3 regions of the Streptomyces sp. NPDC005302 genome follow, and region 3 is predicted to be linked to each of the others. Evidence: riboswitches for the same ligand, from Rfam matches in the RefSeq annotation. Region 3 holds a riboswitch; each other region holds the start of a gene.
What was found. Region 3 has a riboswitch for thiamine pyrophosphate ahead of ABZT74_RS16480 (thiamine ABC transporter substrate-binding protein). Riboswitches for the same ligand answer to the same signal wherever they lie in the genome.
Positions count from the first base shown of each region.

Region 1 (3,533 bases), on a different contig from region 3:
CGCGCAGCCCAGCTCCATCGCGAGCGCGGCGTCCGACGCCGTACCGGCCCCGGCGTCCAGGATCACCGGCACGCCCGCGTGCTCCACGATCAGCTGGAAGTTGTGCGGGTTGCGGATGCCGAGCCCGGACCCGATGGGCGAGCCGAGCGGCATGACCGCGGCGCAGCCGACGTCCTCCAGCTTGCGGGCGAGGACCGGGTCGTCGTTCGTGTAGGGCAGCACCGTGAAGCCGTCGTCGACCAGCGTCTCCGCCGCGTCCAGCAGCTCCACCGGATCGGGCAGCAGGGTGCGCTCGTCGGCGATGACCTCCAGCTTGACCAGGTCGGTGCCGAGCGCCTCGCGCGCGAGACGGGCCGTCAGAACGGCCTCGCCCGCGGTGTAGCAGCCGGCGGTGTTCGGCAGGACCCGGATGCCGAGGCGGTCGAGCACCGACAGGACCGAGCCGTGCACGGAGGCGTCCACGCGCCGCATCGCGACCGTCGTCAGCTCCGTGCCGGACGCCACGAGGGAGCGCTCCAGGACGTCGAGGCTGGGCGCCCCGCCCGTCCCCATGATCAGCCGGGAGGCGTAGGTCGTCCCCCCGAGGACGAAGGGGTCGTCGGCCATGGGTCAGCCTCCCTGTACGGCGGTGAGGACCTCGACGCGGTCGCCCTCGGCCAGCGAGGTGGACGACCACTGCCCGCGCGGGACGACGGTCTCGTTCAGGGCGGCGGCCACTCCCGAGGGTGCCGGGGTGAGGGTGGCGACGAGGGTGTCGAGCGCGGTCCCGGCGGCGATCCGCTGCCGCTCTCCGTTGACGACGATGTTCATGCGGGCTGCTCCGTGAGGGCGGTGGCGCCGAAGCGCCGCGGGCTGAAGGGGCGGACGTCGTCGGGGAGTTCGCCGGTTGTCAGGACGTGCGCCATGGCGTCGCCGGTGACCGGCGTGAGGAGCACGCCGTTGCGGAAGTGCCCGGTGGCCAGCAGCAGCCCGTCCAGCGCGGTCGGGCCGAGCAGCGGGGCGTTGTCGGGCGAGCCGGGGCGCAGTCCCGCGCGGGTCTCGGTGAGGGGCAGCTCGGTGATCCCGGGCACCAGCTCGTGGGCGTCGCGCAGCAGCTCGTACACACCGCCGGCCGTCACCGTGGTGTCCCAGCCGAGCTCCTCGCTGGTCGCGCCCACCACGAGTTCGCCGTTCTCGCGCGGCACCAGGTACAGGTGGCTGCCGCGCACCACGGCCCGCACGGTGCGGTTCAGGAACGGCGCGTACCGCTGGGGCACGGTCAGCCGCAGTACCTGCCCCTTCACCGGGCGCACCGGTGGCAGGACGTCGTCGGGGACGCCGGCCAGCTGCCCGCTGAGGCTGCCCCCGGCCAGCACCACCTGGCCCGCGCCGAGTTCGGTGCCGTCCGAGGTGACCACACCGGCGGCCCGGTCACGGACGACGGTGAGGCGGTCCGCCCAGGTGCGGTGGATGCTCACCCCGGCCCGCTCGCACGCCGTGACCAGGGCCGCCGCGAGGCGTCGCGGGTCGATCTGGTGGTCGCCGTCGACCCGCAGCCCGCCGCGCACCCCGGGCGCGAGCATCGGCTCGAGACGGCGGCACTCACGACCGGTCAGCCACTCCGAGTCGAGCCCCGAACGGCTCTGCAGCGCGTGCAGTTCCCGCAGGTGGGCGCGGTCGTCGGCGTCCAGCGCGACGGCCAGCGTGCCGCACCGGCGGTAGCCCAGGTCCTGGCCGGTCGCCTCGGTGAGTTCGGCCGCGAAGTCCGGATAGCGGCGCGCGGAGGCGAGATTGAGGCCGAGCAGGGTCTCCTCGCCGTAGTGCAGCTCGGTGACGGCCGCGAGCATCCCGGCCGCGACCTGCGCGGCCCCGCCACCCGGCTCGGGGTCGACGAGCGCGGTGCCGAACCCGCGCTGCGCGGCCCGCCAAGCTGTGACGAGACCGATGATCCCGCCCCCGATGACGAGGACGTCGGACGAACGTGTAGGCGACATGGGCGTCCAGACCCTCCCTTCGCCGGCATGACCCGGATCAGGTTCGTACGGTCGGAGGCCGCCCCAGCCTCCCTCTCAGCCCGTTGCGTACGGGCTCCCGCGAGTGCTTTACGGTGGCCACCCTAGCCCGCCCTCCACGGACTCGGTAAGGGAGCCTCCGCCCATGGCACGCTCGCTCGACGGCCTCGTCCTCGCCCCGGTCGCCGACCAGGCGCCGGGCCAGGTCGGTACCCGCACCCGGTTCGCCTACCGCGAGGCGGACGGCACGGTCTGGGCCGACTACGCGGGCGGCGACGTCGTCCGCGGACACCTCATCGGGACCCGCGAGGGCGACCGCCTCGACTTCCGCTACGTCCAGCTCAAGGCCGACGGCACCACCTCGTCCGGGCACTGCGTGTCCCTCGTGACCGAACTGCCCGACGGCCGGGTGCGGCTGGAGGAGACCTGGGCCTGGGAGTCGCAGGCCGGCTCGGGCACCAGCGTGGTCGAACAGGTGCGGGAGACGGCCCCTGTGCAGCAGATCACCGCGCACGTCCGCTGACTGACGAATTGTCAGGTGTCTATGGTGATCAGGTGAGCGAGCAGACGCAGGCGAAGGCACAGGGGTCCACGGCACGGCGGGTCGTCGTGGTCGGCGCGGGCATGGCCGGGGTGCAGACGGCGGTCGCCCTGCGCGAGCAGGGCTTCACGGGCACCGTCACGCTGATCGGCGCCGAGCCCCATCAGCCGTACGACCGGCCACCGCTGTCCAAGGCCGTCCTGCTCGGCAAGGCCGAGGGCTCCGCCTTCGACGTCGACTTCGAGGCACTGGACATCGACCTGCGGCTCGGCCTGGAGGCGCTCGGCGTGCGCGCCGGGGACCACGAGCTCGACACGGCCGGCGGACCCGTCCCGTACGACGTCCTCGTCGTCGCCACCGGGGCCGAACCGATCCGGCTGCCCGGCGCCGAGGGCGTGCCGGGGGTGCACCTGCTGCGCACGCTGGACGACGCCGACCGGCTGCGGCCCGTCCTGCTCCAGCAGCACGCCATCGTGGTCGTCGGCGCCGGCTGGATCGGCGCCGAGTTCGCCACCGCCGCGCGCGAGGCCGGCTGCGCGGTGACGGTCGTCGAGGCCGCCGACCGGCCGCTCGCCGCCGCACTGCCCGCCGAGGTGGCCGCGCCGATGGCCCGCTGGTACGCGGACAGCGGCGCCACACTGCGCACGCACACGCGCGTGGAGCGCGTCGAACCCGGCGCCGTGGTCCTGGACGACGGCTCCCGGGTGCCCGCGGGCGCCGTGGTCGTCGGCATCGGGGCGCGGCCCGCGACGGGGTGGATCGCCGCCTCCGGCATCGCGCTCGGAGCGGACCGAGAGATCCTCGCCGACAACCACCTGCGCTCCTCGCTGCCGGACGTCTACGCCGTCGGGGACTGCGCCTCCTTCCCGTCGGGGCGCTACGAGGATCGCCTTCTCGTCCACCACTGGGACAACGCGTTGCAGGGGCCCCGTACGGTCGCCGCGAACATCGTCGGCGAGACGCCCGCGGCCTACGACCCGGTGCCCTACTTCTGGTCCGAG
Region 1 is NZ_JBEXGN010000004.1:166,533-170,065, reverse strand. It holds gene ABZT74_RS07475 (thiazole synthase) at 1-606, opposite strand, end outside; gene thiS (sulfur carrier protein ThiS) at 610-810, opposite strand; gene thiO (glycine oxidase ThiO) at 807-1,973, opposite strand; TPP riboswitch at 1,971-2,084, opposite strand; gene ABZT74_RS07460 (hypothetical protein) at 2,137-2,514, shown strand; gene ABZT74_RS07455 (FAD-dependent oxidoreductase) at 2,547-3,533, shown strand, end outside.
Region 1: another riboswitch for thiamine pyrophosphate. It lies ahead of thiO (glycine oxidase ThiO); the one in region 3 lies ahead of ABZT74_RS16480 (thiamine ABC transporter substrate-binding protein).

Region 2 (3,533 bases), on a different contig from region 3:
GGCTGACGGTGAGGTCGCCCAGTGTCCAGGTGCCCGCGGCGGACGCGGTGATCGTTTCTGCGGTCATCGCGGCAGTTTCGCACACGCCTTTGAGGAAGCCGTTCGGTCAGGCGTCGCCGGTCAGCGCCCTGCGCCCACCCGTCGTTGGGGTGCGACGCGCCGAAGTGGCCTTCGGTGAACCGGGGTTCAGCTGGTGCCGGGGCGGGCGATCCGTGCGGCGAAGGCGGCGATGTCGGCGACCACGCGCTCGGGCTGTTCCCAGTGGACGGCGTGGCCCGCGTTCTCGTACGGGAGGAAGTCGGCTCCGTGGACCGCGTCCAGGACCGTCTGCTGGTCGTCACGGGTCAGGAAACGGTCCTGTTCGCCCCACACGACGAGGGTGGGCACCAGGATGCCCGCGAGGGTCGCGCCGAGATCGGCGTCGAGGAGACCGCGCCCGGTCTCCTGCCAGACGTGGGCCGGGAGTTTGAGGCCCTCCTCGACCAGCGTCTCGACGAAGCCGCGGGCGAGCGGGGCCGCGGTCATGCCGGTGACGAACTCCTCGACGAACGCCCGGGGCACGGGGTCGGCGAGACCGTCCAGGCGCTTGCGCCACGCGTCGGCCGCGGGCTTGTCCGCGAGGGTGCCGGGGACGCCGAGCAGGACGAGCCCGGCGATGCGGTCGGGATGGCTGCCGGCGACGATCCGCGCGGCTACGCCGCCGGTGGACGCCGCCACGAGTACGGCGCGCGGGATGCCGGCCGCGTCGAGGAAGGCGACCAGGTCGGCCGCGAAGTCGTCGGGGGTGTAGCCGTCCGGCGGGCGGCCGGCGTCGCCGTGGCCGCGCTGGGTGGGCGCGTACCCGTGCAGTGACGGCGGAAGGCGTCGAAGGAGGGGCTCGAAGGACCACCAGGAGTCGGCGAGACCGTGCACGAAGACGACCGGCGTACCACTGGGGTAGCCGGCTTCGGCGTACGGAAGGGTCAGCTCCTCGTTCACCTGCGCGGACTTCAGGGAGATCACGGTCACGGCGCCCTGCCTCCTTCCGCCCGGCCACCCGGGTCCGGGAACCCGGGAACGGAGAGCGGGCGGCGATCACCTCCGACAGTACCGACGGGAGGCACCCGGCGCGCTGCGGGTGGCCCGACCGGGGGCCGCGGAAGCGGCGCGAGCGGACGCGGGCCGCTCGCGGTGACCCGGGCCCGCCTCGCGAAGGAGGTCCGCCGGTCCGCCGGTCCGCCGGTCCGTGCGGAGCAGGCCGAGCGGGCGGAGCGATGGGCGCAGGTCCGCCATACACAGGAGCGCGGGGATGGGGTTAGTGTGTCCGTCGTACCGGACACGGGGTGCCCCGTCCGAGGGCTGAGATCACACCCGTCGAACCTGAACCAGTTCGTACTGGCGGAGGGATGTCTTTCATGCCATTGGCGCATGTTTCCGGCGGGCTGCCCGCCGACAGCCGGCCGATCGTCTTCGACGGGTCGATGCCCGCGGCTCCCGGCGATCTGCGGGTGGAGGGGCACGGCATCGAGCCCGTCCCCGAGAGCAACCGGTACGGCGGGCCCTGGCGCCTGTTCACCGTGTGGTTCGCCCCGAACCTCACGATGACGGGCGTGTTCACCGGCACCATCGGCGTCGCGCTCGGTCTGGACTTCGGCACCGCCCTCACGGCGGTCGTCCTCGGGACCGTGGTCGGGGCCCTGCCCACCGCCTACCTGAGCACTTGGGGCGGCCTCACCGGAACGGGCCAACTCCCGCTCGCCCGGCTCGCGTTCGGCCGGGCGGTCGCCCTGCCCGGACTGCTCCAGTGGCTGTCCTCGGTGGCCTGGGACGCGCTGATCGGGCTGTTCGGCGGGGACGCGCTGGCGCGGTTGTGCGGCTGGCCGTTCTGGGTCGGCGTGCTCGTGATGATGGCGGCGCAGGGGGCACTCGGTGTCCTCGGCTACGAGGCCATCCACCGCCTGCAGATCGTCATGACCTTCGTGCTCGCGGTCGCGTTCGCCGTGATCGCCTGGCGGATGCTGGACGGCGTCCACCCCGCCACCACCGGCTCCGCGACCGGCGCGGACCACATGGGGGCGTTCGTGCTCACCAGCACCATCGCGCTCAGCCTGTCACTGTCCTGGGCTCCGTACGCCAGTGACTTCAGCCGCTATCTGCCGCGCGCCACCTCCCGTCCGCGGATGTTCTGGTGCACCCTGCTCGGCCTCGTCGTGTCCTTCGTCGCCGTGCAGGCCCTCGGTCTGTGGGGCGCGTCCGTGCTGACCGACCAGACGGCGGCGGGTGTCGAGGAGTTGCTGGGCGGCGGGGCGGCGGGCGCGTTCGGACTGCTCGCCGTGGCGCTGGCGGCCGCGCTGGCCGCCGCGCTCGGGTTCCCGCTCGTGCTCTGGATGCACGCGGCGGACACCACCGCCCGCTTCCAGAACGTGCTGCTGTTCGTGGGCTACTGGATCCCCGGGTTCGTCGCGATCGTCGTCGTCGACTGGATCGCCCGCGCCCGTGAACGTGCCGGTGCCCCCGTCGACCTCGCCGTCGAGACCGCGCGCCCGTTCCCGGCGTGGCCGTCCCTGCTGGCCTTCGTCGCCGCGTTCGGCGCGGCCGTTCCGTTCATGGACACCGGCCTGTACGTGGGTCCGGTGGCCGACGCGCTGCACGGCGCCGACTTCTCCTACTACGTCGCGTTCCTCGTCGCCCTCGCCCTCTACACGCCCCTGCGACTGCGCCGCCGCGCCTAGGGCGGCCCGGAACACCTCGCACCGTCGGGCCCGTTGCCGTACCCCGAGAGGAACCCACGTATGACCACGCCGCCCCGCGTCCTGACGATCGCCGGATCCGACTCCGGCGGAGGCGCCGGAATCCAGGCCGACCTGAAGACGATGCTGGCGCTCGGCGCCCACGGGATGAGTGTGCTCACCGCGGTGACCGCGCAGAACTCCGTGGGTGTGCAGGGGGCCTGGGAGCTGTCCGAGGACGCGGTGCGTGCCCAGTACCGCAGTGTCGTCGACGACATCGGCGTCCAGGCCGTCAAGACGGGCATGTTGTCGTCGCCCGCCCTCGTCACGACGGTTGCCGAACTCCTGGCGGACGTGGGAGTACCGGTCGTCGTCGACCCGGTGAGCGTCTCCAAGCACGGGGACCGGCTGCTGGCGGACGACGCGCTCGACGCCGTACGGAACCGGCTGCTGCCGCGGGCGACGGTGGCCACCCCGAACCTCGACGAGGTCGCCCAGCTCACGGGATTGAAGGTGACGGACGAGGAGGGCATGCGGCGGGCCGCCGACCGGCTCCTCGCCCACGGCCCGCGCTGGGTGCTGGTGAAGGGCGGCCATCTGCCGGGAGAAGCCGTCGACCTGCTCACCGACGGGACGGCGGAGCACTGGCTGCGCGCGCCCCGCCACGACAACCGGCATACGCACGGCACCGGTTGCACCCTCGCGTCGGCCGTCGCGGTCGGCCTGGCCGAGGGCCTTGCCGTACCGGACGCCGTGCGGCGTGCCAAGGAGTACGTGACCGCGGCGATCGAGGCCGGATTCCCCCTCGGCTCCGGCATCGGACCG
Region 2 is NZ_JBEXGN010000014.1:78,796-82,328, forward strand. It holds gene ABZT74_RS21555 (aldo/keto reductase) at 1-67, opposite strand, end outside; gene ABZT74_RS21560 (alpha/beta hydrolase) at 187-1,008, opposite strand; TPP riboswitch at 1,309-1,403, shown strand; gene ABZT74_RS21565 (cytosine permease) at 1,395-2,711, shown strand; gene thiD (bifunctional hydroxymethylpyrimidine kinase/phosphomethylpyrimidine kinase) at 2,772-3,533, shown strand, end outside.
Region 2: another riboswitch for thiamine pyrophosphate. It lies ahead of ABZT74_RS21565 (cytosine permease); the one in region 3 lies ahead of ABZT74_RS16480 (thiamine ABC transporter substrate-binding protein).

Region 3 (3,533 bases):
TCGTCCGCGCGGACACCAGCCGCAGCGCGGCCTCGCGGCGGCGGACGGTCGCCGCGTGCACGGCGAGGATCGCCCCGACCGCCGCGAACTGGATGATCGTCAGCACCGCCGCCGTCCCGAGGTCGAAGATCTCGGAGGTCTGCCGGTAGATCTCGACCTCCAGGGTCGAGAAGGTGGGGCCACCGAGGATCTGCACCACACCGAACGAGGTGAAGGTGAAGAGGAAGACCATGAGGGCGGCGGCGGCCACGGCGGGGGCGAGCGCCGGAAGCGTCACCCTGCGCCAGGCCGCGAGGCGCGAGGCGCCGAGCATCCGCGCGGCCTCCTCCTGCCGCGGGTCGAGCTGCGACCAGAGCCCGCCGACGGTCCGTACGACCACCGCGTAGTTGAAGAAGACGTGTGCGAGCAGGATCGCCCACACCGTGGTGTCCAGGCGTACGCCCCACAGCTCGTCGAGCAGCCCGCCCCGGCCGACGAGGGCGAGGAACGCGGTGCCCACGACGACGGTCGGCAGCACGAACGGAACGGTCACCACGGCCCGCAGGAGCTGTTTGCCCCGGAACTCGAAGCGCGCGAACACGTACGCGCCGGGGAGCGCGATCAGCAGCGTGAGCGCCGTGGAGGCGAGCGCCTGCCACGTGGTGAACCACAGCACGTGCCGGATGTCGGGCTGGGCCAGGACGTCCCAGAGCCGGCCGAACCGCCAGCCGCCGTCGACGTGCAGCCCGCGCGCGACGATCGCGACCACCGGGTAGGCGAAGAACACCGCGAAGAACGCGACGGGCAGGGCCATGAGGCCGAGCCGTGTCGCGCCCTGCCGCCGGGCCGCGCGCGGGTTCCGCCCGGCTACTTCAGTACGAGCGAGGTCCACGACTTGACCCACTGGTCGCGGTCGGCTGCGATCTTCGCGGGGGCCAGGGTCTCCGGGTCCTTGGCCTGCGGGCCGAACTTCGTGAACTCCTCGGGCACCTCGGCGGTGTCGGTGACGGGGTACACGAACATGTTCAGCGGCATGTCCTGCTGGAACTCCTTGGTCAGCAGGAAGTCGACGAGCGCCTTGCCGCCCTTGGTGTTGGAGGCGTTGCTGAGGAGTCCCGCGTACTCGACCTGGCGGAAGCAGGTGCCGTCCACGACGCCGGTCGGGGCGGTGGTGGGCTTCGGATCGGCGTAGACGACCTCGGCGGGCGGCGAGGAGGCGTACGAGACGACGAGGGGCCGGTCGCCCTTGGCCTTCTTGCCGCCGGCCGACCCGGAGAACTCGTCGTTGTACGCCTGCTCCCAGCCGTCCACGACCTTCACGCCGTTGGCCTTGAGCTTCTTCCAGTAGCCCTGCCACTGGTCGTCGCCGTACTTCGCGGCGGTCCCGAGCAGGAAGCCGAGACCGGGCGAGGAGGTCGACGCGTTCTCGGTGACGAGGAGGTTCTTGTAGGCGGGCTTGACCAGGTCGTCGAACGACTTCGGCGGCGCCAGGTCGTGCTTGGTGAAGTACGCCTTGTCGTAGTTGACGCAGATGTCGCCGGAGTCGATGGGCGTGACCCGGTGCCTGTCCTGGTCGACGCGGTACTGCTGGGCGATCCCGTCGGAGCCCTTGGCCTCGTAGGACTGGAAGAGCCCGTTGTCGAGGGCCCGGCTCAGCAGGGTGTTGTCGACGCCGAAGAAGACGTCGCCCTGCGGATTGTCCTTGGTCAGGATCGCCTTGTTGACGGCCTGCCCGGCGTCGCCGTCCTTGAGGACACGGACCGTGTAGCCGGACCGCTTCTCGAAGTCCTTGAGCACGCTCTTGGAGACGACCCACGAGTCGTGGGTAACGAGCGTGACGGTCTTCGGGTCTCCCGAGGCGCCGGCGTCGGACGAGCCGCACGCCGACAGGACGGGCAGCGTGACGAGGCTCAGCCCGACGGCCGTCGCCGCGAACCGCTTGCTGGTGGTGCTCACTGATTCCTCCTGGCTGACCAGGAAGAGACGCGGCCCTGCCCGGGAACTCTGACGGATCCCGGGCAGGGCGCAACAGCTTGAGTGATGACCGAACTTCCTACCCAGAATGACCTGGGCAAGGTTCAGAGGGTCTGCGGTCTGTCCCGCACTCTCAGCGCTGTGGCGCTCCCCTGTCGGAATATGAAGATGTGAAGGGTATGACGTTGTACGGACGCGTCTCAGACTACCGCTCGGTCGCGGCGAGCTGACCGCACGCTCCGTCGATCTCCTGTCCGCGGGTGTCCCGGACGGTCACCGGCACGCCGTGGGCGGCGATCGCCTCGACGAACGCCTTCTCGTCCTCGGGCCGCGAGGCGGTCCACTTCGAACCCGGGGTCGGGTTCAGCGGGATGAGGTTGACGTGCACCGGCTTGCCCTTGAGCATCCGGCCGAGCCGGTCGCCCCGCCACGCCTGGTCGTTGATGTCCCGGATGAGGGCGTACTCGATGGACAGGCGCCGCCCGGACTTCGCGGCGTACTCCCATCCGGCGTCCAGCACCTCGCGCACCTTCCACCGCGTGTTCACGGGGACGAGGGTGTCGCGCAGCTCGTCGTCCGGAGCGTGCAGGGAGATCGCGAGACGGCACTTGAAGCCCTCGTCGGAGAACCGGTTGATGGCGGGCACGAGGCCGACCGTCGACACGGTGATACCGCGCTGCGAGAGGCCGAGGCCGTCCGGCTCGGGGTCGGTGAGGGCCCGGATCGCCCCGACCACGCGCTTGTAGTTGGCGAGCGGCTCGCCCATCCCCATGAAGACGATGTTGCTCAGCCGCGCCGGGCCACCGGGGATCTCGCCGTCCCGCAGCGCCCGCATCCCGTCGACGATCTGGTGCACGATCTCGCCCGTCGACAGGTTCCGGTCGAGGCCGGCCTGTCCGGTGGCGCAGAACGGGCAGTTCATCCCGCAGCCGGCCTGCGAGCTGATGCACATCGTCACCCGGTCCGGGTAGCGCATCAGCACGGATTCGACGAGCGTGCCGTCGAAGAGCCGCCACAGGGTCTTGCGGGTGGTTTCCTGGTCGGTCGACAGATGCCGGACGACGGTCATCAGCTCGGGAAGCAGCGCTTCCTGGAGCTTGCCCCGCGAGGCGGCCGGGATGTCCGTCCACTGCTCGGGGTCGTGCGCGTACCGGGCGAAGTAGTGCTGCGAGAGCTGCTTGGCGCGAAACGGCTTCTCACCGATCGCGGCAACCGCCTCTTTGCGCTCGGCAGGCGTGAGATCGGCAAGGTGCCGCGGCGGCTTCTTGGCTCCGCGCGGCGCTACAAAGGTGAGTTCTCCGGGCTTAGGCATGGCTGTACCAGTGTCGCAGATCGGATCGCATGACCCGGGCCGCGGATGTTCCGGTGCGGGCGGACCGGGCAGGAGCCGCCGGATTCGGGGCTCCCCGCCCCTTGCGCCCCGCCCGGCCACCGGCGCACAGTGCCCGCCGGGGCCACTCGCGACCGGCCTGTTCCGGCAGAGTGCTCTCACCACATGCCGCTTGGACCTAGAATCGAACTCGTGTCCGATAACGTGTCCCGTCCGGAGCGCCCCCGCGCTGCCCACGCCCGGCTGGCCC
Region 3 is NZ_JBEXGN010000009.1:228,407-231,939, reverse strand. It holds gene ABZT74_RS16485 (iron ABC transporter permease) at 1-871, opposite strand, end outside; gene ABZT74_RS16480 (thiamine ABC transporter substrate-binding protein) at 847-1,935, opposite strand; TPP riboswitch at 2,012-2,117, opposite strand; gene rlmN (23S rRNA (adenine(2503)-C(2))-methyltransferase RlmN) at 2,159-3,265, opposite strand.